3 regions of the Nonomuraea sp. NPDC003201 genome follow, and region 3 is predicted to be linked to each of the others. Evidence: riboswitches for the same ligand, from Rfam matches in the RefSeq annotation. Region 3 holds a riboswitch; each other region holds the start of a gene.

Region 1 (9,460 bases), on a different contig from region 3:
GCGACGCGGCACGACGGCGATCCTGATCGGGTGGCCGTGCTGCTTCCCGGAAGGGGCTACGTGCCGGCCCGTCCCCTCCTCCACTTCGCCGGCGCGGTCCTCAGGCGGCACGGCTGGTCCGTGCGGGAGGTCTGGTGGCAGTCGCCGGCGACCCAGGACGCGGGGGAGCCGGCCGGCTGGGTCATGGAGCAGGCCCGGCAGGCCCTCGACGGTGAGCGGGCCGAGCGCCTGCTCCTGGTCGGCAAGTCGCTCGGCACGTTCGCCGCCCCGCTGGCCGCCGAGCGGGGGCTGCCCGCGATCTGGCTCACCCCGCTGCTCAGGCATGAGGCCGTCGTCGAGGCGCTGCGCCGCACCGGGGCGCCCACGCTGCTGGTGGGCGGGAGCGCCGACAAGCTCTGGGACGGGGAGGTCGCGCGTGGGCTGGGCCACCCGTACCTGGAGGTCCCCGGCGCCGATCACGCCTTGGAGGCATTCGAGGACCCGGTCCGATCGGTCGAGATCCTCAGGGACGTGACCGCGGAGATGGACCGGTTCGTGGCGGGCCTGCGATCGTAGGCATGCGCGCGCGAGCGATCTCCCGTGACGGCCTCGTCGAGGAGCTGGCCGAACGGGTCGCCGGACGGCCGGGGTGGGTGCGGATGGCCGTGGACGGGGCGGCGGCGGCGCGTCCCGGGACGCTGGCGGACGAGCTCGTCGCCCCGCTCCGGTTGCGCGGGCGGCCCGTGCTGCGCGTGTCGGCGGACGACTTCCTGCGGCCCGCGTCCCTGCGGCTGGAGCACGGCAGGACCGATCCGGACGCCTTCTACGAGGACTGGCTCGACGTCAAGGCGCTCCGGAGGGAAGTGCTGGAGCCCTTGGACGAGGGCGGCTCGGGGCGGGTGCTGCCGCGGCTCTGGGACAGCCGCGTCGACCGGGCGTACCGGGTGCCGTACGAGGAGCTGCCCCCGGGCGGCGTGCTGATCGTGGACGGGACGCTGCTGCTGGGACGGGGGCTGGCGTTCGAGGTGAGCGTGCACGTGTGGCTGTCGGCGGGGGCGCTGGAGCGCGGGACGCCCGAGGACGAGCGGTGGCGGCTGCCCGCGTACGAGCGGTACGAGCGTGAGGCCCGCCCCCAGCGGGCGGCCGACGTCGTGGTCAGGGCCGATCATCCCCGCAGACTCGCCGTCATGACCCGCGAAGCGTGATGCTGGAACACGGAACGTGAGCGGCGCAGACTGGGGCGATGATCCCCAGCCAGTGGTACAACATCGTTCCCGACCTGCCCGCCCCGCCTCCGCCGCCGCTGCACCCGGCGACGCGCGAGCCCGTGGGGCCCGACGACCTGGCGCCGCTCTTCCCGATGGAGCTGATCGGCCAGGAGGTGAGCGGTGAGCGGTTCGTCCCGATCCCGCGAGAAGTGCTCGACGTCTACCGGCTCTGGCGGCCGACGCCGCTGATCCGGGCGCGCCGGCTCGAGAAGGCCCTCGATACGCCGGCCAGGATCTACTACAAGTACGAGGGGGTCTCGCCCGCCGGGTCGCACAAGGCGAACACGGCCGTGCCCCAGGCGTACTACAACGCCCGCGAAGGGGTGCGGCTGCTGACCACCGAGACGGGGGCCGGGCAGTGGGGGTCGGCCCTGGCGTTCGCCTGCTCCCAGTTCGACCTCGAATGCCAGATTTGGATGGTGCGGGCCTCGTACGACCAGAAGCCGTACCGCCGCTCTCTCATGCAGGTGTACGGCGCCACCGTCCACGCCAGCCCGTCACCCGTCACCGGCTCGGGCAGCAAGGTGCTGGCGGACGACCCGGACTCGCCCGGCAGCCTGGGCATCGCGATCAGCGAGGCCGTCGAGGTGGCCGCCGCCACACCCGACGCCCGGTACGCGCTCGGGTCGGTACTCAACCACGTGCTCCTGCACCAGACCGTGATCGGCGAGGAGGCGCTGGAACAGCTGCCCGAGATGCCGGACCTGGTCATCGGCTGCACCGGCGGCGGCTCGAACTTCGCCGGCCTCACCTTCCCGTTCCTGCGCGAGAAGCTGGCCGGGCGGATACGGACCGTGTTCAGGGCGGTCGAGCCGGCCGCCTGCCCGTCGTTCACGCGCGGCGTGTACGCCTACGACTTCGGCGACACCGCGGGCCTCACGCCGCTGCTCAAGATGCACACGCTGGGGCACGCGTTCATCCCCGACCCGATCCACGCGGGCGGCCTGCGCTACCACGGCATGTCGCCGCTGCTGTCGCACATGTACGAGCTGGGCCTGTTCGAGGCGGTCACCCGCGCCCAGAGCGAGTGTTTCGAGGCCGGTGTCCGCTTCGCCAGGACCGAGGGCATCGTGCCCGCCCCGGAGCCCACGCACGCGCTCGCGGAGACGATCGCCGAGGCCCTGCGGTGCAAGGAGAGCGGCGAGGAGAAGGTGATCCTGACCGCGCTCTGCGGCCACGGCCACTTCGACCTGGGCGCGTACGACCGCTACCTGGCCGGGCACCTGGAGGACTACACGCTGCCGCAGGACCGCATCGAGCAGGCCCTGACCGAGCTGCCGGGCTGAAAGCGGGGTGGCCGCCGGAAGAGGCGGCCACCCGGTCAACGCGCCGTGGGGCGCTTGCCGTGGTTCGCCTTCTTCTTCTTGCGTGCCTTGCCCTTGCGTGAGCGCCTGGCCATAAGCTCGCCTCCGGTGATCGGGCCGATGATCGGCTACGCCACGAGCCTCCCCGCCCGTGCTGACCAGCGCAAGCGCAGCACGCGAACTAACATTCCCCAACAATTCCGTGTCATAATTTGGTGGAATCTGTTGGAAGGAGCGGGCGTGCTCGCACAGCAGCGTCAGCAGACGATCCTCGAACGCGTGCGCAGCAACGGCGGCGTCCGGGTCGCGGACCTGGTCCGCGAGCTGGGCGTATCCGACATGACCATCCGTCGGGACCTCGAGGTGCTGGCCGAGCGCGGGTTGCTGGAGAAGGTGCACGGCGGTGCCACCGCCCTCGGCCCCGGCTCCACCGAGGAGCCGGGCTTCACCGCCAAGTCGGCCCGCCAGCAGCAGGAGAAGGAGGCCATCGCGCGCCGCGCGGCCGGCCTCGTCCGGCCTGGCACGGCCGTGGCGCTCTCGGCGGGCACCACCACGTGGGCGCTGGCCCGCCACCTGATCGCCGTCCCCGAGCTGACGGTGATCACCAATTCGATCCCCGTCGCCGAGGTCTTCCACCGCAACCCGCGTTCCGACCGCACGGTCGTGCTGACCGGCGGCGTGCGCACGCCGTCCGACGCGCTGGTGGGCCCGGTGGCCGTGGCCGCGATCCGCCGCCTGCACGTGGACACGCTGTTCCTCGGCGTGCACGGGATGAGCGTGCGGGCCGGGTTCACCACCCCCAACCTGCTGGAATCGGAGACCGACAGGGAGCTGGTGGCGGCCGCCAACCGGCTGGTCATCCCCGCCGACCACACGAAGTGGAACACGGTCGGCATCAGCACCATCGCCGAGCTGACCGAGGCCGACGTGGTCGTCAGCGACGCGGGGCTGCCTGAGGACGCACGCATGGAGCTGGCCGAACGGGCCGGAGAACTGATCATCGCGGAGGGCTCGTGAAGCGCACCATCACCCATCTGGCCGACGGCCGTGAGCTGATCTACTTCGATCAGCGGGACGACGCCGACCGGAGCGCGATCGACCGGCGGGTGCTCGACCCCCGGCCGGTGGCCTCCGAGCTGCGCTACGACCCGCTGACCGAGGAGTGGATCGCGATGGCGGGGCACCGGCAGACGCGCACGTTCCAGCCGACCGGCTCGGCGAACGAGTGCCCGCTGTGCCCGTCGTCGGACACGCGCTCGTCGGAGATCCCGGCGTACGACTACGACGTGGTGGTGTTCGAGAACCGATTCCCCTCCTTCTCCACCAATTTCGGGACTTATACAGACGTGGGGGGCCTGAGTGAGGTCCGGCCGGGAGTGGGGCGGTGCGAGGTGGTCTGCTTCACCTCTGAGCATTCGTCGTCGTTCTCCCAGCTCTCCGACGGCCAGGTGGAGCTGGTCATGGAGGCGTGGGCCGACCGGACGGCCGAGCTGTCCGGGATCGAGGGCGTGGAGCAGGTGTTCTGCTTCGAGAACCGGGGCGAGGAGATCGGCATCACGCTGGCCCACCCGCACGGCCAGATCTACGCCTACCCGTACGTCACGCCCAGGACCAGGCTCCAGCTCGCCGCCGCCAGGCGCTACACGAAGGGGAACCTGTTCGCCGACGTGCTGGCCGCCGAGCGGGCCGCCGGGACGCGCGTGGTGGCCTCCAACGAGCTGTGGACGGCGTTCGTGCCGGCCGCCGCGCGGTGGCCGTACGAGGTGCACATCTACCCGCACCGGCAGGTGCCCGATCTGGCCGCGCTGACGGAGGAGGAGCGGTCGGCGTTCGCGCCCCTCTACACCTCGGTGCTGCGGGCCTTCGACGACCTGTTCGGCGTGGTGATGCCGTACATCTCGGCCTGGCACCAGGCGCCCGTGCGGCAGGACCGCGAGCTCGGCTATCTGCACCTGGAGCTGTTCAGCATCAGGCGGGCGCCGGGCAAGCTCAAGTACCTGGCCGGGTCGGAGTCCGCGATGGGGGCGTTCGTGAACGACGTGCTGCCGGAGGAGGCCGCTAGGATGATTCGATCACAGGTAGATCACTATTAGATTTCTAATGGGGGTCGCGTTACTCGTGATCTACCACTAATATCCCTTTTGTGCCTGGCCGTAACAGCAGGCACACGCCTAATCCCGGGCGAGTCGCCCGGGAGCCGGGGACCCACCCGCACCTGGGGTGAATCCACTTCGGTGGTAGGGCACGCAGCTCCCAGCCCGAACCCGTCAGCTAACCCGGCCGGCAGAGGGAGAGGAACATCCACGTGGCGGCTCCGTCCCCCGCGACTCTTGCCATCGGCCTCGTCGCCGCCGCAGCCGTCGCCCTCCTGCCGGCGACCGCGGCCTCGGCGGCCCCCAAGCCCTCGGAGACCGAGCTCCGCGCCCAGCTCAAGCAGCTCAACAGCAAGATCGACAAGCTCATCGAGAAGTACAACCTCAAGCGCGTCGAGCTGTCCAAGGCGCAGGCGGCCGCCAAGGCGGCCAAGGAGCGGCTGGCGGCCGCGGAGAAGACGCTGGCCGCCGCCGAGCAGCGGGTCGGCGACCTCGCCAGGATGCGCTACCAGAACCACGACCCGTCGCTGCCCTCCGTCCTGATGGTCCAGAACGGCGGCGGCGCCGCCCTGCTCGAGCAGCTGACGGCCGAGCAGCAGGCCCTCGTCCAGGGGGTGGCCAAGGCCCGCGACGACAAGAAGAAGGCCTCCGACGAGGCCGCCGCGCTGGCCACCCAGATCGGCGTGGACGCCAAGGACGTGACCGAGCAGCGTTCCGAGGCCGAGGACATCATCGACGACATCAAGAGCAAGCTCCAGGACCTCGTGCCGCTCGGTCCCGGCCGCAAGTCCGACGGGAGCTGGGCGCCGGAACTGCCCTCGGGCTCGGACAACATCACGGCCCGTACACGGCTGATGAAGGCGGAGCTGGCCAAGAACTTCAAGCTGCCGTTCACGGTGGGCTGCTTCCGCTCGGGCTCCAGCGGCGAGCACCCGCTCGGGCGGGCCTGCGACTTCATGATGAGCACCGGCGGCACGATGCCCGCGGCCATCAACAACGCCCTGGGCGACCGCATCGCGGATTGGGCGCTCAAGAACAAGGGCAAGCTCGGCGTCAAGTACGTGATCTGGAAGCAGCGCATCAACATGGGCTCGGGCTGGCGGGCCATGTCGGACCGCGGCAGCGTCACCGAGAACCACTACGACCACGTCCACATCTCGATGTACTGAGCTGGATAAGGTCGGACATCATGACTGACACCCGGATCCCGCCCGCTCTCACCGGCGACGAGCGGACCACGCTGAACAACTGGCTCGAATGGCACCGCGGCACCCTCGCCGTCAAATGCGCGGGCCTGTCGGACGATCAGCTGCGCCTGCGCTCCGTCTCACCCTCGACCATGTCCCTGCTCGGCCTGGTCCGGCACATGGCGAACGTCGAACGCTCCTGGTTCCGCCGCGTGCTGAACGGCGAGGACCTCCCCAAGCTGTGGGACAAGGACCGCGACAACGACGCCGACTTCAAGGAAGTGGACGCCGCCTCGGTCAAGGAGGCCTTCCTCACGTGGGAAGAGGAGATCGAGCGCGCCCGCGCCATCTCGGACGCCACGCCGCTGGACGCCGTCGGTGACCACAGAGGGCAGGAGTGCACCCATCGCTGGATCCTCATCCACATGATCGAGGAGTACGCGCGGCACAACGGTCACGCGGATCTGCTGCGCGAGCGCATCGACGGGGTGACCGGAGAGTAACGAGAGCGATGATCAGGGCTCGGTGCGGAACAGCGCCCACACGGCCTTGCCGCCCCGAGCCAGCGGGTCCCAGCCCCAGCACTGACTGTAGGTCTCGACGATGTAGAGGCCGCGCCCGTTCTCCGAGATGAAGTCCGGTTCCTTGGGGCGCGGCACCTCGTCGCTGGGGTCGGCCACCGCCAGCAGCACGTGCGGCTGTACGCGCATCAGCAAGAGCTCGATCTCCCGCCGTCCCGCCGCGTACATCGCGTAGCGCACAGCGTTGGTCACGAGCTCCGACACCACCAGCGCGGCGTCGTCGCTGAGTTCGTGCAGGCCCCAGCCCTTGAGGGTCGAGCGGGTCACGTCCCTGGCCGTCTTCACGGAGTCGGCCTGAAAGGGCAACGGGCACGAGGTCGTGTACGGCTTGCCACCCATGAGCAGGTGGTCGAAGCCCACGTCACGGGTGATCTGCAATGCATCGGCAGTGGCCAGAGGATCCTCCACCATGCTGCCGATACCTCCCCGTTCAGTCCGACTTAGTGCATGTTTGGCCCAATATGCACTAAGCCATCATGGGTCACGATCGCTGCACCTGCAAGACCCAAATGCACGTGCACTTGCATTGTGCAGTAGCAAGCGGCGTTTTGGGGCATAACTCTCCTAATCGGACACGGGGTTGAGACCTTGTCATACCCGGCAATGTGGTGTCACTGTGTGTGCGGACCTTGATAGGAGGCAAAGTGACGCAGAACCAGCCGGGTTCCGGACCGACGGCGCTGCGCATCCTCCTGGGCTCCCAGCTGCGCAAGCTCAGGGAAGCGAAGAACGTCACTCGTGAGGAGGCGGGCCATCTCATCCGTGGCTCCGAATCCAAGATCAGCCGCATGGAGCTGGGCCGAGTGGGGTTCAAAGAACGGGACGTGGCGGACCTGCTGACCCTCTACGGGGTCGTCGACAAGCAGGCCCGCTCCGCCGTACTCGACCTGGTCGCCACCGCCAACGAGCCTGGTTGGTGGCACCGGTTCAACGATGTCCTGCCCACGTGGTTCCAGGCGTACGTCGGCCTTGAAGAGGCCGCCGCCAGGATCAGGACCTACGAAGTCCAGTTCGTGCCAGGACTGCTGCAGACCAAGGAGTACGCAAGGGCCGTCGTGACCGCCGGATCGGCGGGAATCGGGGCCGAGGAGATCTCCAGAAGAGTGGATCTCCGGCTGGAGCGCCAGCGGATGTTCGACAGGCCGGACGGGCCAGTGTTCTGGGCCGTGATCGACGAGGCCGCCCTGCGACGCCCCATCGGCGGCGTCGAGGTGATGCGGGCCCAGATCGAGCACCTCATCGACCTGATGCGCCAGGCCAAAATCACCATTCAGATCATGCCGTTCAGCTTCGGCGGGCACAGCGCGGAAGGCGGGGCGTTCAGCGTCCTGCGCTTCCCCGACACCGATCTGCCCGACGTCGTGTACGTCGAGCAGTTGGCGAGCGCGCTCTACCTCGACAAGCGTGAAGACGTGGACCGATACACCGAGGTGATGGAGCGGCTCTGCGCCGTGAGCACCACTCCGGACGAGACGGTCGAGCTGTTGCGGACGATCGCGGACGAGTTCTGACGGACGGTAACGGATGATCGCGGGCGACTTGTGACGGCGCGGACGTCGTTGTTGGGTACGCATCTGCCCTAGACTGGCCATCGGCGTTGGATCCCGCCGTGGCGGAGCATGCCCAACACCGCACATGTGGGCGCGGCGCGTGTGCCGTAACCGATGGACGCGCCCGCGATCACTCGTAGCTTGATCAAGGAGACCATTCCGTGAAGACCGCTGTCGAGGAGCTCAGCCCGACCCGGGTCAAGCTCACTGTCGAGGTGCCGTTCGACGAGCTGCGCCCGAGCATGGATGCGGCGTACAAGAAGGTCGCGCAGCAGGTGCGCGTCCCCGGGTTCCGGCCTGGCAAGGTTCCGGCCCGCATCATCGAGCAGCGCTTCGGCCGGGCGGTAGTGCTGGAGGAGACCCTCAACGACGCGGTGCCCAAGCTGTACGGCAAGGCCGTCGACGAGGTCGACGTGTTCCCGGTCGCGCAGCCCGACATCGAGGTCACGAAGATCGAGGACGGCGAGCAGATCGAGTTCACCGCCGAGGTCGACATCCGGCCCAACTTCGAGGTGCCCGACTACCAGGGCCTCGAGGTCACGGTCGACTCCGCCGAGGTCTCCGACGAGGACGTCGACGCCCAGCTCGACTCCCTGCGCCAGCGTTTCGCGACGCTGACCGGCGTCGAGCGCGCGGCCGCCAACGGCGATTTCGTCGTCATGGACCTGCGCGCCGAGATCGACGGCGACAACATCGAGGAGCAGCAGGCCAGCGAGGTCTCCTACGAGGTCGGCGCCGGCTCCGTGCTCCAGGGCCTCGACGCCGCGCTCGAGGGCATGTCCGCGGGCGAGGAGAAGAGCTTCAAGACCGAGCTCGTCGGCGGCGAGAACGCCGGCGACGAGGCCGACGTGATCATCACCGTCAAGTCGGTCAAGGAGAAGGTCCTGCCCGAGCTCGACGACGAGTTCGCCCAGCTCGCCAGCGAGTTCGACACGCTCGACGAGCTCAAGACCAGCATCCGCGAGCAGGCCCGCCGCAACAAGCTGATCGACCAGGTCGTGCAGTCCCGCGAGAAGGCCCTCGACACGCTGCTGGAGCAGATCGACATCCCGCTGCCGGACAGCGCGCTCAAGGCCGAGGTCGACGCCCGCAAGCACAACCTCGACCACCAGATCGCCGAGAGCGGCCTGAGCCGCGACGCCTTCTTCCGTCTCTACCAGACGACGGAGGAGGAGCGCTTCGCCGAGTTCGACACCAACTCCGCCCGCGCGATCAAGGTCGGCTTCGTGCTCGACAAGATCGTCAAGGCCGAGGAGCTGGGCGTCTCCGAGCAGGAGCTGACCAACTTCGTCGTGCGCCGCGCCATGGAGATGGGCGTCCAGCCCAACGAGCTGGCCAAGCACCTCGCCGACAACGACCAGCTCACGCTGGCCATGGTCGAGATCGTGCGCGACAAGGCCAAGTCCGTGCTCGGCGACGCCGCCAAGGTCGTCGACACCGAGGGCAACGAGGTGGACCTCAAGGCGATCTACGCCGAGATCAACGGCCAGGAGGTCGT
Region 2 (9,460 bases), on a different contig from region 3:
GTCGCGAGCGGCTCGTGCTGTCCGACGCGCCGGTGTACGCCGTCGACGGCGCTCTGGTGCTCCAGTCGGAGGCCGAGCGGTGCACCGTGGCCCTGCTGCCCGCGCCCGCCGGGCTGACGGCCGACGGCGGCGAGCTCGACGGCCCCTGTGGAGAGGGGCTGTGGCGCACCTGGTCGGTGCACGTTTCCGGTGCAGGCACCCGAACGGTCGCCGCCGACCTGCACCCGAACGCCCCCGCGCCCCCCGACCCGGTGCGCGGCGGGCCGATGGACCGGCTCAGCGCGCCGGCCGACTACTCCGGCGCGGCGCACGTGCGCCTGGACGTGCCGCGTGCCGCGCTCGACGGCGCCGACCGCGTGCTGTTGCGGGTGACCTGGACCGGCGACGCCGGCCGCGCGTACGTGGGCGACCGGCTCGTCAGCGACCACTTCTGGCACGGGCGCGCCTGGGACATCGACCTCACGCCGTGGCGTGACGAGGTCGCCGGGCAGGGGGTACGGCTCGAACTGCTGCCGTGGCGCCGCGACACCGGCGTGTGGGTCGACCCGGCCGTACGGAACGTTCTCGACGGCATCGCCGTCGCCTCCGCGGAGGTCGTGCGGGTGGGCCGCGTCACCTTGCACCTCTAAAAATCGTATCAATGCAGAAAATAGTAGTACTGATTTACTGACACCGGCGTCGGCCGCCGAACATGCTGCTTGACAACCCCCTGCTGGCCGCCAGCGGCGGCGGCTCGGCGTCCGTGTCGTCGGGCAAGGTGGAGCTCAACCTGTGGACGCACGACCCGGGCTATGTGAAGACCTTCACCGAGCAGGCCAAGCGCCTCACGGACGCCCCGGGCGGCCGGTACGACTACACGACGAAGTTCACCAACGCCGACAGCGAGGCGCTGGTGACCCGCATGATCTCGACCGGTGCGGCGGGTCGGGGGACGCCCGACATGATCGGCATCGTGATCAGCGTCTTCCCGCGCGCCATGTCCGGCGGCATCGGCAAGCAGCTCTTCGCCCCGCTGGACGACCTGGCCGCGCCGGTCAAGGACGACCTGCTGCGCACCGCCCCCTACTCGATCGACGGCACCCTGTACGCGCTGGAGTCCGACACCTGCCTCAGCGTCCTGTACTACCGCGAGGACGAGTGGGAGACGAACAAGATCCCCGCGGACATCGCCACCTGGGAGGAGCTCGCCGAGGTCGGCGCGAAGCTGCACGAGAAGACCGGCCAGTCGCTCGGCATGGTCTCCACCGGCGACAACACCTCCATCACCAACCAGTTCCTCCAGCTCCTGCTCCAGCGGGGCGGCGGCTACTACGACGAGGGCGGCAACCTCGTCCTCGACTCGCCCGAGGCCGTCGAGGTGCTGGAGTTCAGGCCAAGGGCGTGCAGAGCGGCTTCCTGATCGCGCTGCCCGACCCGTACGGCGCCCCGAACACCGCGGCGCTGAAGAACGGCAAGCTCATCTCGACCGTCATGCCCAACTGGTACAACGTCTACGGCCTCCAGGCCGGCCGCCCTGGCCCGGTCGACCTCGATCCCGCTGGCCACCGGCGAGCGCCTCTACTCCCGCTGGGACTTCCGCGAGGTGCTGCGCGACGGCATCGCGGTGGCCCAGCCGGACGTCAGCCACGCCGGCGGCATCTCGGAGGCGATCCCGAACTTCCTGATCCAGGAGCAGAGTGTGGGCATCCACTACAACCAGGGCAACGACGTGCTCGACTACCTGGTCGACCGCACCCCGTTCCGGTTCGCCGGCGGTTTCGCCGAACGCACCGCCGTACCGGGCCTGGGCATCGAGGTCGACGCGGCGGCCGTGGAGCGCGCGGCCGAGCGCGGGCACCGCTGGCGCAACCCGGTCTGGCGACACCCGGACTGCGGCCGTGGAGCGCGAATGGTGATCAGGCGGGCAGGGTCGCCGCGACCGCGGTGAGGGCCGCGCGGGCGTCGGGGAGCGGTTCGCCATGACCGACGCAGGCCAGCCGCGCGTCGATCTCCGCGAGCCTGCGGAAGGAACGGAGCAGCTCTGAGCGGTCCAGGTTGAACACCCCGGGCATGACCTGTCCGTTGACATGTGCGACCGTGTCCCCGGTGAAGAGCACCCCGGAGCGCGGCAGGTGAACCGCGATGCTGCCGTCGGTGTGGCCGGGGGTGTGGATCACCCGCGCGCCACCGCCGAAATCGATCGTGTCGCCGTCCTCCAGCTCGCGATCCACGCGGCACGCGGGCGCGGCGGGCAGCAGATGGGCCCCGAGGTCGCGGTGCAGGACGCGCTCCTCGTCGGTGAAGAGGGGCGGAGGAGCGGGCTTGTCACCGCGGATCACCGGCGCCTCCAGCCGATGGGCCAGCACGGTGACGTCGCCCCACCCGCTGATCTCGGCGGCCCCGCCGCAGTGGTCCTCGTGGAAATGGGTGAGCACGACCTGCTTGACGTCGCTCCTGCGGTGGCCCAGTCGCTCGATCGCGGCCGCGATGTCCTTGCCGGAGGTGGCGACGCCGGTGTCGACCAGCGTGAGCGCGCCCGCGTCGTTCCAAAGGTACGCCTGGCCGAACTCCAGCAGGATCAGGTGCAACTCCGGACGGATTTCCACGATCTTCATCTCGTGCCCCCTTCGGTGGAGAGACCAGCAAACTCGCAGGCGGCCGGTGGTGTCCAACAGCTCTCTGCGCCCGATTGACAACCAACGGTTTTCAATCCACCCTCGAGGCGTGGAGGCGGACATCGAGGGCCTGCGCGCGTTCGTGGTCACCGCGGAGGAGCTGCACTTCGGCCGGGCCGGCGCGCGGCTGTTCATCAGCCAGCAGGCGCTGTCGAAACGGATTCGCCGATTGGAAGAGGCGCTGACGGTGCCGCTGTTCGAGCGGACGACTCGTGCTGTGGAGCTGACCGAGGCGGGGGAGCGGTTGCTGCCCCGTGCTCGTGACGCGGTCTCCGCGTTCGACCGGGCGATCCAGGCGGTCCAGGCGGTCCGCTTGGCGGACGACCCCTTGCGGGTGGACGTGTACGACGAGCGGTTCACGCCGCTGCGGATGGTACGTCAGGCGAGTGAGCGCGACGCTCGCGTACGGATCGAGCTGAGCATGCGGCAGGGGTTGTCCGTGGCGTTGCCGGCCCTGCGGCGGCAGGAGCTCGACGCCGCGTTCGGACGCGTACACGACACACCGGCGCCCTGGCCCGCCGAGCTGGCGTACCGGCTCGTGCGTCTGGAGCCGCTGCACGCGTTCGTGCCCGAGGACCACCGCCTGGCCGCCAGGGACGTGCTGCGACCGGCTGACCTGCGCGAGGCGGGTATCGCGATGCCCGACCCGGCGGGCGCGGCGGAGTGGCGCGGTTATCTCGTACGGCTGGCCGACCGGTTCGGCGTGCCGTTGCGCTTCAACGCTCCGGCCATCGGCCAGCGGCATCTCGTGGAGCAGTTCCTGGCGGAGAAGAGCGCGGTGGGGCTGGGCGAGATGAGCATCGACCCGGCCGGGAGCGGCCTGCGCCGCATCCCGATCGTCGAGCCGACGCCGCTGATGCCCTGGTCGATCGTCTGGCACCGGCGCAATCCCCGGCCGCTGCTGCGGGCGCTACTGCGGCAGCTGCGCCCGCGCCCGCTGCCCGCCCCCTCCGACCCCGGGGCATGGGTGCCCGAGATCGACCTGACCCCTTTGGGCTCCGACGGCTGAAGCCAGGCGTGTTCACGTGCCAGGCGCGGCTACCGCCCTGCCCGCCAGGTGGTTGCGGATGGCGGTCCTGGCGCGCTCGTAGGCGTTCGGGTCGTCGTGCAGCAAGGAGACGGCGTTGGCGTTCTCCATGAAAGAGATCAGCTCGAAGGCGAGCTGGTCGGCGTCCGTGTCGTCGGCGAGCTCGCCGAGCTGGCGGGCATCCTCGACGGTACGCGTCACGAAGCGGATCCAGTCGAGGCCGGCCGCGGCGACGGCGTCCCGCACCCGGCCCGGGCGGGCGTCGAACTCCGCGGTGACGGCGAAGAAGAAGCAGCCGCCGGGGAAGACCCGCCGCTGCGAGTAGCTCAACCAGCTCTCGCACAGCCGCCGCACCCTCCCCAGGCCCGGCGGCACGGTCAGCGCGGGCTGGACGACCTCGTCGACGAACACGCTCATCGCGGTGCGGATCGTGGCGAGCTGAAGCTCCTCCTTGGAACCGAAGTAGCCGAACAGGCCGCTCTTGCTCAGGCCGAGCTCCGTGGCCAGCCGGCCGATCGACAGCCCTTCCAGCCCGTCCTGCGAGGCGATGTCCGCCGCCCGGCGCAGGATCACGTCGCGGGCCCGCTCGTCCCGCGGCCGTCCCGCCATCTTCACCCCTTCTGCGTACGAACGTTCGGCCCATGATAGCGGCTTGACGTCGTCTTAGGTAAGTTCCTATTCTCGGCACGAACGTTCGTACAAGAAAGGGCTGGAGCAGCGGCATGCTGAGATCCCGATGGACTCCCGGACCGGCGGCCCGCGCCACCGGCTCGGTGCTGGTCAGCGTCACCGACTTCAAGATCAGCCGGCCGCTCGACCTGCCCGGCGTCTACCACGCCGGACTCACCCTGCGCCGCGCGTGGCCCGACCTGCCCGGCGCGGTCGGCATGTGGCTGTGGACGGAGCCTTTGGCAGGCAGGTGCGGCTCGGTGTCGATCTGGCAGGATGAGCAGGCCCTGCGCACGTTCGTCGCCTGGCCGGACCACGTCGCCATCGTGCGGCGCTACCGCGGGCGGGGAAAGCTCAGGTCCACCACGTGGACGACCACCCAACCCGACCCCGGCGTCTGGGCCCGGGCCCGCTCGTACCTGTCCGGCGACCGTGACTAGCCACACCACACAAAGAAGGACATATGCCACCCGAGACCGGCGAACACGAAGTGCTGCGCGTCATAGCCGACCGGGTCCGTAGCGGCAGCCGTCCCGGCGCCCGCCAGGACGGCCACCGGGTGGCCCTGGCCATCGAGGGCGGCGGCATGCGCGGCACGGTCTCCGCGGGCATGGCCCTGGCCCTGCACGAGGCCGGCGCGGCGCACGCCTTCGACGCGGTCTATGGGGCATCGGCCGGGGCCATCACCGGGGCCTGGCTGCTGAGCGGAACCCCCGAGAACCTGACCGGCTGGGCCGAGCCCGTCTACGCGCGAGCGATGATCCGCCCGTCCAACCTCCTGCGCGGCCGTCCGATGGTCGACGTGCGGAACCTGGTCGAGTACCTGTACTGCGAAGTGACCCGGATGGACTTCGACGCGGTCCTGACCAACCCCATCGAGTACCATCCGCTGGCCACCGACGTACAGACCGGGCAATCCACCGATCTGCGCCCGCATCTGACCGGTCCCGTCGAGCTGCGGCTGGCCCTGCGGGCCAGTGCCGCACTGCCGTTCCTCGCCGGTCCGCCGGTCGAGCTGGCCGGGCGGCTCTTCTACGACGCGGGACTCGCCGAGTCCATCCCGTACCGCACCGCCCTGGCGCAGGGCGCCAGCCACGTCCTCGTGCTGCGGTCCCGTCCCGCGCCTTCGGCCGTGGCCGGAGCACCGGCCGCGCGACCGTCCTACGGGACGCGCCTGATCGCCGCGACCGTCCTGCGGAGCTACCCGGAGGCACTGCACCGGAGTTTCTCCGCGCGCGACCACCGCTTGCTGCACGACGACACGCTGCTCGCCCGGTACGACCGGCCCGTGCCCCCGGCGACCCCTCCACCCGCCGACGGCCAGGCCGCGCCCGATCCGGCGGTGCTGTCCGTGCGCCCCGCGCCTGACTCCCCGCGCATCGGCCGCCTCACCCGCGACGGCAAGCCCCTCAAAGCCGCGCTCGAAGCCGGCCGCGCAGCCGTCAACCTGCTGCTGCAACCGCTCGTCCGGCCGACCGCCGCACCATAGACGCGACCCCGCCACGCGGTCGTAACGGGCGCCTCATGAGGATCTTGCCGTGAGGTGACTCAAGGAGAACTCGGTTCCTGATCCTGGCGTTGCGGACGATGGGGATCTCGTGCCCGTGATCCGCTCCGCGCATGTACAACAGTGCCTATGAAGGATGACGATGACCTCCAGGCGCAGGGAGAGGATCTTTCGGCTGTCGTCACGGCGGTGCTGACCGGGTCGCGGCTGTTGGTGGCGGTCGCGGTGAGGTCATTGGGGGCGGTCGGGGACCGGGTCACGTTGCCGCAGTTCAGGATGCTGGTGGTGCTGGCCGGCCATGGTGAGACCAAGCTGGTCACGATGGCGGAGCTGCTGGGTGTCAACTCCTCCACGGCGATGCGGATGGCCGATCGGCTGGTGGCGGCCGGGTTGATCGTACGGGAGGTCAATCCGCACAACCGGCGCGAGAGCCTGATGCGGCTGACGGAGGAGGGACGCCGCATCGTGGACGAGGTGACCGCGCGCCGCAGGGAGGAGATCGGCGCGATCGTGGCGCGGATGTCGGCCAGGCAGCGCCGGGCGCTCATCTCGGCCATGAACGCCTTCAACGAGGCGGGCGGCGAGCCACCCCTGGACGTGCCGAACCCGCTGGGCTGGTCCGCTGTCTGAATCGCTCACGCGGCGCCCGGCCGCCGTCGGGCTCCCTCCTCGGTCGTCAGATGGACGGGGTGGGGAAGCTCTCGGGTGTGGTCAGGCCGGTGCTCTCCAGGAGGCGCTGGTGGTTGAGCACCGCGGCGTTGGCCTGTTCGGAGAAGCGCCGCACCAGGGTGTTCTGCGTGGTGCCGCGTACCGTGCCGATCAGGGTGAAGATCTGTCCGTGCGCCAGGCGCAGCCATTTGACGTACGTCTTGTCATAGGCGGATCCTGACCTGCCGGAAATATCCGTCATCCAGTCCTGCTGCTGAGGCGTGGGCTTCACCGGCAGTTTGACCTTCAGCCTGGCGGCCACGTCGCGAACCTGCCCGTCGAGCATGTCGTGCTGAGCCGCGATCTCCTTGCTGACCTGGCGGACGCGGGCGCTGTTGGCGCGCTGTATCGCGTCCTGGGCCATGGGCATCTCCCACAGGCTGGCGAGCCGGACCTTCTTGATGAGCTCCTGGTCGGCCTCCGACAGCGGTCCCCACTTGGTCTGCCGCGTGCGGGACTCCGGCTCGTCCTCCACCGGTTGGACGGTGGCTGCGTCGGTCGGTTCGGTCTCGACGGCGGTCGGCTCGGTGCTGGGGCCGGCGGTTGGCTCGGTGCTCAGGCCGGCGGTGTCAGAGACGGGCGTCGGCGTGTAGCCGGCGCAGGCGGTCAGAGTGCAGAGGGCGGCAATGCCGCAACTGATGAGAGCGCGACGGCTGTTGAGGAGTCGCATACGCCGTCATCCCCTTCCGGTCCCTTGGACGCGGCCTTCGTGAGTGGCGCCGGTCACTGTGGGATACGCGGGAGGGCGCGGGAGTGTTCATGGCATTGTGCAAGATTTGCATGGGGCAAGACTGCCGGGGTCCACGTTCGCGGCTGAGCCGCTGCCCGAAGCGGTCTTCACCGGTGTCATCCGTGGACGGCGTCCACCGCGTGCTCCTCCGGGCCGAGAGCAGCACGCGGGGCGGCGTCCACCCGATCGCGGTGCGGACCCGCCGTGTGGGCTCAGGCAGTGGGGCGGCCCAGGCCGCGCAACTGGTCGGCGGTCAGCGCGGAGACGTTCTGGTCGACAGGGACCTCGGAATACTGGTGGATGGCCCAGGACTTCCAGTCGGCGGGCGGGGTGATGGCCCCCTTGGCCTTGCTGTAGTGGGCGACCCACAGCGGGTACTCGGACAGGCCCTTGCCGTACTTGTTGGCGAAGTTCCAGCCGCTGTAGAACATCGGGGTGATCCCCGTCTTGTCCTTCACGTACGACAGCCACGTCTTGGCCCAGGCGTTGACCTCGGCGACGGATCTGCCGTTCGCGGTCTCCAGGTCAAGGACCAGCAGGTCGCCGGCCTTGGCCGGCTGCGAGTTCACCACGGACAGGAAGTGCTCGGCCTCCGCGATGGGATTGTTGCGGGGATGGCCAAAGTGGTACGCCCCGCGCACGATGCCCTTCTTGCCCAGCTCGCGCCAGTGCCTGGCGAATGAGGCGTCGCGGAAGGACGTGCCTTCCGTGGCTTTGATGATGCCGAACTTGGCCGGGCTGGCATTCCAGTCGTACAGGGGCTCGTAATTGGAGATGTCCAGGCCGTAGATGAGGGGTCCGGCTCCATGACGAGTTCCCTGCACCGGGCTCTGCTCGGTGGGCGATGCGAATGCGAAGGTGGCGATGGCGGCGGTTGCGGCGAGGATCGCGACGGCGACAGCGAAGCTGACGTACTTGGTGAGGAGATCGCGGTGATTCTTGAGGATGTAGGCGATTGTGGCAAGCCGGGGCTTGGACATGAGGCATTGACTCCTTGCTTCCATACCGCCTACCGGGTTAGCTGACGGGTTCGGGCCTGGAAGTGCCCTACATGGCGCAGCCTGGGCTGGCGTCCGATTCACCCCAAGAACGTGGGTCCCCGGTTCCGCGAGGCGCGGATTCGGCGGCCGGACGCTGTCCCCGAAGGGCTTCTTCGGGCAGCGCGCGGTCCGGTCAACGAAGCGGCAACGATGCGGTGAAAGGGCGCCACATCCGTACCGCAACTAGGCAAAAGATAGACATATATCCATAGATGGTGCAAGTAGCGCAAATCTGATTCGCGGGTGTGGGCGACTGGGCGGCGCTGAAATGCCGTGCCTATAGGGATTCTGGCACTTGGCAAAAAATCGGGGGCGTCGCTTCCGGGCCTTTATGATCTCGGCACAGGTGGGACAGGCCATTCATGCGTTGCCATTGTGACCAAACGCCGTCCCACGGGTAATCGTGACTCCAGCCCCGTCGTTTGACCTCCTCGACGCCGTCGGGCACGCGGGAGCCGGGCAGGCGGGCTGACTCCAACTCTCCGGGGGTCTGCACGTCGATCGGCCCCGGCGGATCACCGGATCGCGGCAGGCGTCCCGGTGTGTCGCCGGGGCCGAGGGTGGTCAAGAGGGTTCCTCGTCGGGGGTGGTGATGGGCAGGCCGGCGCCGGCGGCGTGGGAGTAGGCGTCGTCGATGTGGACCACCTGGCGACCGCTGCGGGCCAGCAGGCTCGCGGCCGCCGCGGCCCGGTAGCCGGTGCCGCAGTGCACCCACACCGTTCCCTCCGGCACCTCGGCCAGGCGCCCCGGCAGCTCGGGCAGCGGGATGTGCAAGGCGCCGGCCACGTGGCCGGCCCGCCACTCGTTGCCCATCCGCACGTCCAGGACGGTCGGGCCGCTGACTGGTTCCCCCGCACGGGAGATGGCCGGTTCGTCCGCGCGGGCGGCGGCAAGGTCGGCGAAGGTCGCTGTGGCCAGGTCGGCGATCAGGTCCGGGTTGTGCCCGGCCCACTGTTCGACGGAGCCGGTCGAGGCGGCGGCCGGGCGGTCGATGCCGATGCGGGCCAGCTCGCGCTGGGCGGCGGCGACCTGTTCGGCCGACTCGCCGAGCAGCGTGAGGGGCGTGCCCCACGGGGCCAGCCAGCCCAGCCAGGTCGCCATCGGCCCGTCCAGGCCGAAGCTGAG
Region 3 (9,460 bases):
GCCCGCGGTATTGCCCGCCGCCACGCATCCCGCCCGGCACGCTTTACCTTCGCGCCGGTCGCGGGTTTACGCTCAGTGAGATCGCCCGTATACACCCGCCGCCGCCCCGTAGATCGCTTCCGGGCTATACGGCGCCGGGTTTTCCGTCATGGCGCGTTCCATGAGCGCGGAGATCGCTCATGACGTACGGACGCGAGCGTACGTTGAATGAGGTATGGCCGCCCCACACGGCTTTCGGCGCGCGACTCCGACGCCACCACATATGTGGACGACCGCCGGTGAAACAGCGCCACGGGCGAAGCCGAACACGCAGCCAAAACGCCCGCATATGTGCACATGGAAGATCAAGTCCGGGCGTCCGGCTTTCGAGTTCCGGCCCCGGATAACGATCATGCGCTTATGGCGGCCGCCGGGGTCCTAGGCGAACGGCATAAGCGCATGGTCGATCGTCGGCTTGCTCAGTGGGCCGCTTCGTACTTCTCGACGACCGTGGAGGCGATCCGCCCGCGCTCGCTGACCGGCAGGCCGTGAGCCTTGGCCCACTGCCGGATCTCCGAGCTCTTCTCGCGGCTCATCGCCCTGCTGCCGCCGCGACCGCGGCGACGTGCGGTGACGGCGCCTGCCCTGCGCGCATGCTGCACGAAAGGCGTGAGCGCGTCCCTCAGCTTCTTCGCGTTAAGGTCGCTGAGGTCAATCTCATAGGACGAGCCGTCAATAGCGAAGCTGACCGTCTCATTGGCCTCGCCCCCATCGAGGTCATCGATGAGAATCTCCTGGATCTGCTTGGCCATCTACGCAATCCTTTCGCGGAGCATTGTTTCATTCGCCTGCCCAAACATATACCCGGAAAGGCGTGGAGACAATTCAGCGCAGCGGGGATTCGGCTGACTGGCCGATCAGTTCTGCCCGTCGACCGGATCCTCGCGGTTTCGGCGGCCTCCCAGGGCCTCGGACCGGACCAACTTCACTACGCCAAAGATGAAGGCGCCCCCGACCACCACCGGGGGGATGAGCGCTGACAATACGTCTGTTAGGGCTTCCATTCGTCCTCGCCTCCACGGCTTGCGGGGTTTCAGGGGCGCATTATGCGGATGGGAGCGCGCCCAGGAGGGGCGTTGCGGCCCTCACGACGCGCCAGGTGACTACCGTTCGCACCCGACCATAGCGGCGCACAGATGCCCTGCGCCTCGCAGGGCACCAACATCCGGCGACCCGGATGCCCCATAGCCTAATGCCAGTCTCTCCAGGCTCCTTACCGGATCAAGAGAAAATTTTTGGAATTGGCTTCCTGCCAGGCACGGGATGGGTCAGCGAAGATCTTTTACCACACGCGTTCCGGCCAGTCTGTCATGCGGCCCGCGTTCCAGGGGCTTGTCGATCAGGATGAGCAGCCCCACGCAGAACAGGAGCATTCCGGCCACCAGATTGGCCACGGGAATGCCCATCAGCATGACGGGGCCCGGATAGACCAGAGCCCGTTTGAGCAGCGCCCTGGAGGCCACGTGGGGCGGCGCCAGGCGAATCCCCATGATCGCCTTGCCGAACGTCCTGCCGCGCCGGTAATGGGCCCACCAGTCGTAGCCGGTATAAGCCAGCCCCGCCGCCAGCCACGCGAACACACCGGGCAGCCGGCCCTCGAACGCCTCCAGCATCCCTACAGTCCGGAAGACGCCCCACAGCGCGATGAACAGAATGTAATAGAGCACCCCGAAGACGAACGCCTCAATCGCCCGGGCGGCGAGCCGTTCCCACCATTCCGCGGGCGGCGCGTCCGCCCGCGGCGGCGACCCGGCCATAACCCCCACCTCGCGTCATCAGCGGCTCAGGTTCCCCATTTTGGTACGGCCTGTGCACACAAAACAGGGGCCGACGCGAAGCCGGCCCCTGCTTTTACCTGACGCTTGGACTACTTGATCTTCACCACCACGGTGTTGGAGAACTTGTCCGCGAACGTCTGCTGCAGCGGCTTGTCCCAGAGCTGGGAGGCGCCGTTGACGCCCACGGCCGCGTAGGCGAGCAGCGTGGCGATGAAGCTCAGCGGGAGGGCGCCGAGCACATAGCCGCCCCAGGTGATGCCGGCGCGCTTGAGCGCCACATCGGTCGGCAGGCCGCCAGGCGGTATGCCCTGGCCCACGGGAACGACCTTGATGCCCATGACCATCTTGCCGACGGTCTGCCCCTTCGCCTTCAGCAGGAAGAAGTCGTAGAGGACCCATATGACGGTCACGATGATCGATATCAGGATGCCCACGACAATGCTCGACATGAAGCCGCTGCTGCTGCCGCTGCTCGAGACGTAGCTGGCCACGAGCAGCGCCGTCAGGATGCCGCTGACGACGAGGTTCACGATGAAGAGGATGACTCCGTCGATGAGCCTCGCCACCAGGCGCTGCCACCACTCCGCCAGCGGTGCCGGCGCGCCGGGCGGCTGCACGCCCACGGGCCCGGGCTGGCCGTAGGCCTGGCCGTAGCCGGGCTGGCCGTACTGCTGCGCCTGCCCGTAACCCTGCTGCCCGTACTGCTGCTGGCCGTACTGCTGGTCGCCGTAGCCCTGCTGTGCGTAGCCGGGCTGGGACTGCTGCTGCTGGCCGTAGCCCTGCTGGCCGTACTGCTGCTGGCCGTAGTCGGGCTGCGACTGGGGCTGCTGCCCGTACTGCTGCTGGCCGTAGTCAGGCTGGGACTGCTGCTGCTGCCCGTACTGCTGCTGGCCGTAGTCGGGCTGCGACTGGGGTTGCTGGCCGTACTGCTGGCCGTAGCCCTGCTGACCCGACTGCGGCTGCTGCCCGTAACCCGGCTGGGACTGGGCCTGCTGGCCGTAGCCGGGCTGGGACTGCTGCTGCTGGCCGTACTGCTGGCCGTAGCCCTGCTGACCAGACTGCGGCTGCTGGCCATAGCCCTGCTGGCCGTACTGCTGCTGGCCGTAGTCCGGCTGGGACTGCTGCTGGCCGTAGCCCTGCTGCCCGTAGCCCTGCTGGGACTGGGCCTGCTGGCCGTAGTCAGGCTGGGACTGCTGCTGCTGGCCGTACTGGGGTTGCTGGCCGTACTGCTGCTGTCCGTACTGGGGTTGCTGCTGACCGTACTGCTGTTGCTGTCCGTACTGCTGTTGCTGGCCATAGCCCTGCTGACCGTACGGGGGCTGCTGCCCATAGGCGTCGTCCGCCCGGTAGCCGATCACAGTCGCGTCCGGGTCGGGCTCGCCGGGGTGGCGGCCCTGGTTCTGCTGCCCGTAATAGGGAGGCGCAGAGTTGTCTCCGGATTCGTCCTGTGGATACGGCGGCTGTCCGGTGCTCACCGTGTCACCTCGCTTCGAGTGCGCATGTGGCACGTGTCAGGACACATGCCTGTGCTGCCCAACGTATCGACATAGGTATCAACAATCACCTTTCCATCTGGTCAAGGTCCACGTCACCCGATGTCAGGTGGAGCAGCATGCGGGTGTTTCCCAGCGTGTTCGGCTTGACGTGTTCAAGATCCAAAAACTCGGCAACACCCTCGTCGTACGAGGCCAGCAGTTCGGCGTAGACCTCAGGTGAGACCGGTGTGCCCTGAATCGGGCGGAACCCGAGTCGCGCGAAGAAGTCGACCTCAAAAGTAAGACAGAATACACGTCGCAGACTCAAATCCTTAGCCTGCTGGATCAGCGCGGAGACGATCCGGTGGCCGACGCCCATCCCCCGGCACTCGGGATCCACCGCCACCGTGCGGACCTCGGCGAGGTCCTCCCAGAGCACGTGGAGCGCGCCGCAGCCGACGACCTGTCCGCCTCGCTCGGCCACCCAGAACTCCTGTACGTCCTCGTACAGGGTCACCGTGGCCTTCTCCAGGAGCCGCGGCCCCGCCCCCGCGTAGGTGTCCACCAGGCGTCTGACCATGCGCACATCGGGCGTGCGGGCACGCCGGACCACCACCGCGGTCTCGGGCACTGTCAGCTCGGCCACCTGCTCCATGGTTCTCCAGGGTACAGATCTCATTACGGCTCAGCCCTAACTCCCATGTCTCGGCCCATCTTGTTACATCTCGTGGTCAGATCGGCACGGGACCGCGCGGCCAGCTCGCGCCCGCCGAAAGCGCGGACAAATAGGGCGTAGGGCCTCTTCTGCACGGGTGCCCACGAGATCACCTTGTGACCCTTCGGTTGTGAAACCTCTACAGACTTGGCAGTTCTGGTTGAGCACGAACCCGGAGTGCATTAGTGTCCAGCGACAATGTTTCCCGCGTGTCGCGCGGGAGGCACGCCCAATTCTCGCAAGAGAAGCCGGGGAACCGCCGGTGGCGACCTCCGACGCCACCACGGGGTGAATCCGAGTCTTTCGGTAGGGCTGCTCCGGCCCGAACCCGTCAGCTAACCCGGTAGGCGTCGACGAGAGGAGCTGGTTGGTGAAGCCCACGCTCAGCGGTGGGGGGAAGTCGGCGGGCAAGCACGCCCGCCCTCCGGAACGGGCCCGGCGAGCACGCCGCGTAGGTGTGGTGAGTCTCACAGTCGCCGCGCTGCTGTTCGCCATCCCCGTCGGTTCGGCGTCCGCGGATCCCGAGCCCTCGCTGAAAGAGCTCGCCGACCAGGCCACGAAGCTGCACACCGACATCGAGACGCTGACCGAGCAGTACAACGGCCAGCGGGAGAAGCTCAAGACCGCCAAGAAGGCCGCCGAGGCCGCGGAGAAGACGCTGACGAGCAGCGAGACGGATCTCGCCGCCAAGCGCTCGAAGGCTGTCGCGCTGGCCCAGAACGCCTACATCACCGGCGGCCTGAAGACCCTCGCCTTCGCCACCTCCGACGACCCCGAGGGCTTCCTCAACCGCGCGGCGACCTCGTACGCGCTGCAGACCGAGCAGGGCGAGGAGATCAACCAGCTCACCAAGGCGATGGACACGGCCACCCGCGCCAAGGAGAGCGCCACGGCCCGCATCGACGAGGTCCAGAAGCTCGTCACGGACCTCGAGGCCAAGCGCAGCAAGATCACCAAGCTGGTGACGAAGGTCGAGAGCAGCCTGTTCAGCCGGGCCCTGGGCGAGGCCGGGCGGCCCGGCACGCGGGCCGTGCGCGTCAACCTGCCGATCCCGGGCTCGGGCAAGGCCGCGGAGGCCGCGCGCTGGGCGCTCACGCAGCAGCTCAAGCCGTACGTCTGGGGCGCCGAGGGTCCCGGCTCGTACGACTGCTCCGGGCTCGTCATGGCGGCGTTCCAGCGGGTGGGCATCTCGCTGCCGCACTACACCGGCGACCAGTGGACGGCCGGCCGGCACGTCTCGCGCGAGGAACTCCGGCCGGGCGACCTGGTGTTCTTCTACAGCGACCTGCACCACGTGGGCATCTACATCGGCGGCGGCATGATGGTGCACGCCCCGCAGACAGGTGACGTCGTACGGATCGCGTCGATCGCGAGGCGGCCGTTCGCCGGCGCGGTGCGCATCGCCGACTGAGCCCGCACCCCGGCGGTCCGCCGCGGCTAGATCAGCTGGCGGCGGGCTGCCCAGGCCACGGCCTCGATGGCCGTGGCCACGCCTATGCGGTCGCAGATGCCGCGCAATCTTCGTCGTACCGTGCGCCCGCTGATATCCAGCCGCCGCCCAACCCGATCGACCGTGACTCCCTTGGCCAACTCCGCCAGCAGCGCCAAATCAGCATGGCTGAGCTCAACGCCTTCAGTGAGCACATCCATCGGGAGCCCTCCCCCCAACAGCAGAACTTGGACCTCACAGACGGGCCAAAGCCGCTCCTCGCAGACGGTAAACGCATCGTGGAAAGGTCGTCAAGCATGACAATCGCCGCACTTGACGAGCGCTATTGACATGATCCGCTATATATGACGCACTCGCGATATGTCAGAACGTAGAGTGATCACATTGGGGCTTCCGGAATGGCCCTGACCAGCGTTCCAGTTTTCGATCAGTTCGCCATGGATATTCCGCATGATCGATACCCGCGTTATCGCGGGACACGCGTCCGTGGCGCGATCTTTCCGGCCCACGGCAAGCCACCAATCGCTCGCTTTGTACTGCGCTCCCACCCGATCCGACAACCCAGGTCAGGCAGTTGATTAAGGCAATTGGATCAATCCGCTATGGCAATTGCCGCCACGGGTGCAGGTCGGCGGCCCGCCGCGTGGCGGGCGTCCTGCTCTGACCGCCGGGCCGGGCGGCCTCGTTTCCGGGTGCGCGTGCCCAGCGGGATCACAGGGGTGGCCGGGGCACCGCGGACGCTCCCTGACCCGCGCCTCCGCGACCTTGACGCGATGCTTACAAGCGGCTTCGGATCGGAAACCGGCCGGTCCGGAAGCCGGATTCGCGACGGCGGTGATCGCTCAGGCGCCGGCGGTGTCGTAGCGGTCCCTGGCGGCCTCGACGTCCTCCATGTGCGCCTCGGCCCAGCTCTTGATCGCGGCCACCAACGGCATCAGGCTCTCGCCCAGCGGGGTGAGCGTGTAGTCCACCCGTACCGGCACAGAAGGGGTGAGCGTGCGCGAGACCAGGCCGTCACGCTCCAGGCCGCGCAGGGTCTGCGTGAGCATCTTCTGGCTGACGCCCGCGATGCGCCGGGACAGGTCGCTGTAGCGGCGCGGGCCCTGCGACAGCGCGGTCAGCAGGAGGGTGACCCATTTGTCGCTGAGGGTGCCGAGCAGCTTCCTGGAGGGGCACTCGGCGAAGTACGCGTCGAAGACCTGCCTGGCCTCGTCCCGCTGCTCCGCCGCCGTCTTCGTGGCCATCCGCGCACCCCTTCCCGATCGCTGCTTACCAGGAGAGGGTAGAGCGCCCGGGGCGGGCGCTCCACGACGGCGGCAGGACGCGGCTCAGTGGGTGGGCTTGACCAGCGGGAACAGGATGGTCTCGCGGATGTTCTTGCCGGTGAAGGCCATGATCATCCGGTCGATCCCCGCGCCCATGCCCCCCGTGGGCGGCATCGCGTACTCGAGGGCCTGCAGGAAGTCCTCGTCCAGCTGCATCGCCTCGAGGTCGCCCCCGGCGGCCAGGAGGGACTGCTCCACCAGGCGGCGGCGCTGCTCGATCGGGTCGATCAGCTCGGAGTAGGCCGTGCCCAGCTCCGTGCCGAAGCCGATCAGGTCCCACTTCTCGGTCAGCAGCGGGTTGTCCCGGTGCTGACGGGTCAGCGGCGAGGTCTCCAGCGGGTAGTCCATCACGAACGTGGGCTGGACGAGCTTGTGCTCCACCAGGGCCTCGAAGAGCTCCTGCACCAGCTTGCCCTGGCCCCACTTCGGGTCCCAGTGGATCTCGCGCCGATCGGCGATCTTGCGGAGCTCCTCCAGGCCGGTCGCGGTGGTGATCTCCTCGCCCACGGCCTCCGACACCGCGCCGTACAGGGTGATGCGCGGCCACCGGGCGATCCCGAGGTCGACCTCCACCCCGTCGTGGACGACCACCGTGGTGTCCAGGGCGGCCACCACGGCCTTCTGGTACATCCGCTGGGTCAGGTCGGCCATGTCGTTGTAGTCGAGGTAGGTGCCGTAGGCCTCGAGCATCGTGAACTCGGGGTTGTGCGTGGAGTCGGCGCCTTCGTTGCGGAAGTTGCGGTTGATCTCGAAGACCTTCTCGATGCCCCCGACCACGAGCCGCTTGAGGTAGAGCTCGATCGCGATGCGAAGGTAGAGCTCCATGTCGTAGGCGTTGATGTGGGTCTTGAAGGGCCGGGCCGCCGCGCCGCCGTGGATGGGCTGCAGCATGGGCGTCTCGACCTCGAGGTAGCCCTCCTCGTGCCAGAAGTCGCGCACCGCGCGCACCGTGGCGCTGCGCAGGCGGGCCATCTTCCGCGACTCGTCGTTGACGATGAGGTCGACGTAGCGCTGGCGGACGCGCGCCTCCGGGTCGGTGAGCCCGACGTGCTTCTCCGGCAGCGGACGCAGGCACTTGGCGGTGATCTGCCAGCTGTCGGCGAGGATGGACAGCTCGCCGCGCCGCGAGGTGATGACCTCGCCGGTCACGCCCACGTGGTCGCCCAGGTCGACGTCGCGCTTCCACGCGGCCAGCGAGTCCTCGCCCACCTTGTCGAGCGAGATCATGACCTGGAGGTCGGCGCCGCCGTCGCGGAGCGTGGCGAAGCAGAGCTTGCCGCCCACGCGGTTGAGCATGACGCGCCCCGCGACCGCGACCGTGTCGCCGGTGGCGGTGTCGGCCTCCAGGCCCTGGTATTTCTCCCGGACCTCGGCGTTGGTGGCCGTACGGGGGAAATTCACCGGGTAAGGGTCGACGCCTTCGCTGCGAAGGCGGTCGAGCTTCTCCCTCCGGATGCGCATCTGCTCGGGAAGTTCGTCGCTCACAAGAACAAAGGGTAGGGGATATGGCGACCTGCAAGGGTTCGTCGGCACGCTGCAGGACCGCTGCAAGAGCCCTCTTCTATCAATGTCTCACGAGCTCAGGGGGGAACCGGTAGGGAGCCGGTCCAAGGGGAGCTCAAGGAGAGAAGATGTTGAAGAAGATCGCGACAGGCTTCCTCGCCGTCGCCGCCACCAGCGCTCTGGCCCTGTCGCTGCCTTCCGCCGCCTACGCCGCCACGGCCGGCGCCCCGAGCCACGACGACGACTACTCCGACTACTGGGGCCCCGTCTACGCCAAGAACAGCCTCGCGAAGTCGCAGGGCTGGATCGGCGTCAGCTGGGACGAGGACGGCGAGTCGAACGAGGTCACCGTCAAGGGCCGGCTCTACGACCTGGACAACCGCGACGAGGACGAGGGCGGCAAGTGCGCATTCGTGAAGTTCGAGGCCAGCGACTTCGACCACGACTGGTCGCCGGTCTACTCCAAGAAGTACTGCGGCTTCCCCGGCTACAAGAAGTTCACCTTCTCGGAGAACGACGTCTTCAGCGTGCGGGTGAAGGTCTGCCAGATCGGCCAGTACAGCAACTACCCCACGAAGTGCGGCCCCTGGAGCTACATCTACACCGCCGAGAGCGAGTGACGAGTAGTCCCCGGACGTGCGAGCGGCCTCCCACCCGGGCGGGAGGCCGCTTTTTCCTGTTGAGGCTCAGGCCGTGTTCCGCTTGTAGATCAGGCGCAGGCCCATGAGCGTCAGCCACGGCTCGTGCACGTCGATGGAGCGTGACTCGCCCACCACCAGCGCCGCGTGCCCGCCCGTGGCCACCACCGTCACCTCGTCGGGGTCGTCGGCCAGCTCGGCCGCCATCCGCTCCACGATCCCGTCCACCTGGCCCGCGAAGCCGTAGATGATGCCGGCCTGCAGGGCCTCCACGGTGTTCTTGGCGATCACCGAGCGCGGCCTGACCAGCTCCACCTTGTGCAGCTGGGCTCCGGCGGCGGCCAGCGCGTCGACCGAGATCTCGATGCCGGGAGCGGTCACCGCGCCGACGTACTCACCCTTGGCCGACACCGCGTCGAACGAGGTCGCGGTGCCGAAGTCGACGATGACGCAGGGGCCGCCGTACTGGTCGATGGCCGCCAGCGCGTTCACGATGCGGTCGCTGCCGACCTCTTTGGGGTTGTCCATGCGTACGGG

The links. A riboswitch is a leader RNA that binds a small molecule or an ion and turns the genes downstream of it on or off. The one in region 3 is predicted to bind cyclic di-AMP.
Region 1: it holds a riboswitch for cyclic di-AMP, as region 3 does, so the genes downstream of both, ACWDX9_RS39785 (coiled-coil domain-containing protein) here and ACWDX9_RS00890 (C40 family peptidase) in region 3, are expected to answer to the same signal.
Region 2: it holds a riboswitch for cyclic di-AMP, as region 3 does, so the genes downstream of both, ACWDX9_RS46100 (glycoside hydrolase family 25 protein) here and ACWDX9_RS00890 (C40 family peptidase) in region 3, are expected to answer to the same signal.

Annotation. Positions count from the first base shown of each region.
Region 1 covers NZ_JBSFTC010000173.1:7,666-17,125, forward strand. Annotated here, with positions in the region: gene ACWDX9_RS39755 (hypothetical protein) at 1-555, shown strand, start outside; gene ACWDX9_RS39760 (uridine kinase) at 558-1,184, shown strand; gene ACWDX9_RS39765 (TrpB-like pyridoxal phosphate-dependent enzyme) at 1,223-2,533, shown strand; gene ACWDX9_RS39770 (50S ribosomal protein bL37) at 2,569-2,646, opposite strand; gene ACWDX9_RS39775 (DeoR/GlpR family DNA-binding transcription regulator) at 2,792-3,568, shown strand; gene galT (galactose-1-phosphate uridylyltransferase) at 3,565-4,644, shown strand; cyclic di-AMP (ydaO/yuaA leader) riboswitch at 4,710-4,851, shown strand; gene ACWDX9_RS39785 (coiled-coil domain-containing protein) at 4,857-5,813, shown strand; gene ACWDX9_RS39790 (DinB family protein) at 5,834-6,334, shown strand; gene ACWDX9_RS39795 (ATP-binding protein) at 6,347-6,823, opposite strand; gene ACWDX9_RS39800 (helix-turn-helix domain-containing protein) at 7,057-7,923, shown strand; gene tig (trigger factor) at 8,124-9,460, shown strand, end outside.
Region 2 covers NZ_JBSFTC010000237.1:8,075-17,534, forward strand. Annotated here, with positions in the region: gene ACWDX9_RS46050 (beta-galactosidase) at 1-629, shown strand, start outside; gene ACWDX9_RS46055 (ABC transporter substrate-binding protein) at 692-1,399, shown strand; gene ACWDX9_RS46060 (enolase C-terminal domain-like protein) at 1,514-1,927, shown strand; gene ACWDX9_RS46065 (MBL fold metallo-hydrolase) at 1,896-2,594, opposite strand; gene ACWDX9_RS46070 (LysR family transcriptional regulator) at 2,704-3,663, shown strand; gene ACWDX9_RS46075 (TetR/AcrR family transcriptional regulator) at 3,676-4,290, opposite strand; gene ACWDX9_RS46080 (hypothetical protein) at 4,404-4,790, shown strand; gene ACWDX9_RS46085 (patatin-like phospholipase family protein) at 4,814-5,839, shown strand; gene ACWDX9_RS46090 (MarR family winged helix-turn-helix transcriptional regulator) at 5,987-6,487, shown strand; gene ACWDX9_RS46095 (DUF4142 domain-containing protein) at 6,534-7,235, opposite strand; gene ACWDX9_RS46100 (glycoside hydrolase family 25 protein) at 7,508-8,275, opposite strand; cyclic di-AMP (ydaO/yuaA leader) riboswitch at 8,287-8,431, opposite strand; partial or broken gene ACWDX9_RS46105 (rhodanese-like domain-containing protein) at 8,900-9,460, opposite strand, start outside.
Region 3 covers NZ_JBSFTC010000001.1:182,516-191,975, forward strand. Annotated here, with positions in the region: gene ACWDX9_RS00870 (histone-like nucleoid-structuring protein Lsr2) at 459-791, opposite strand; gene ACWDX9_RS00875 (RDD family protein) at 1,308-1,796, opposite strand; gene ACWDX9_RS00880 (RDD family protein) at 1,907-3,292, opposite strand; gene ACWDX9_RS00885 (amino-acid N-acetyltransferase) at 3,378-3,947, opposite strand; cyclic di-AMP (ydaO/yuaA leader) riboswitch at 4,224-4,372, shown strand; gene ACWDX9_RS00890 (C40 family peptidase) at 4,468-5,418, shown strand; gene ACWDX9_RS00895 (LuxR C-terminal-related transcriptional regulator) at 5,445-5,657, opposite strand; gene ACWDX9_RS00900 (winged helix-turn-helix transcriptional regulator) at 6,300-6,701, opposite strand; gene lysX (bifunctional lysylphosphatidylglycerol synthetase/lysine--tRNA ligase LysX) at 6,786-8,267, opposite strand; gene ACWDX9_RS00910 (hypothetical protein) at 8,414-8,905, shown strand; gene ACWDX9_RS00915 (type III pantothenate kinase) at 8,972-9,460, opposite strand, start outside.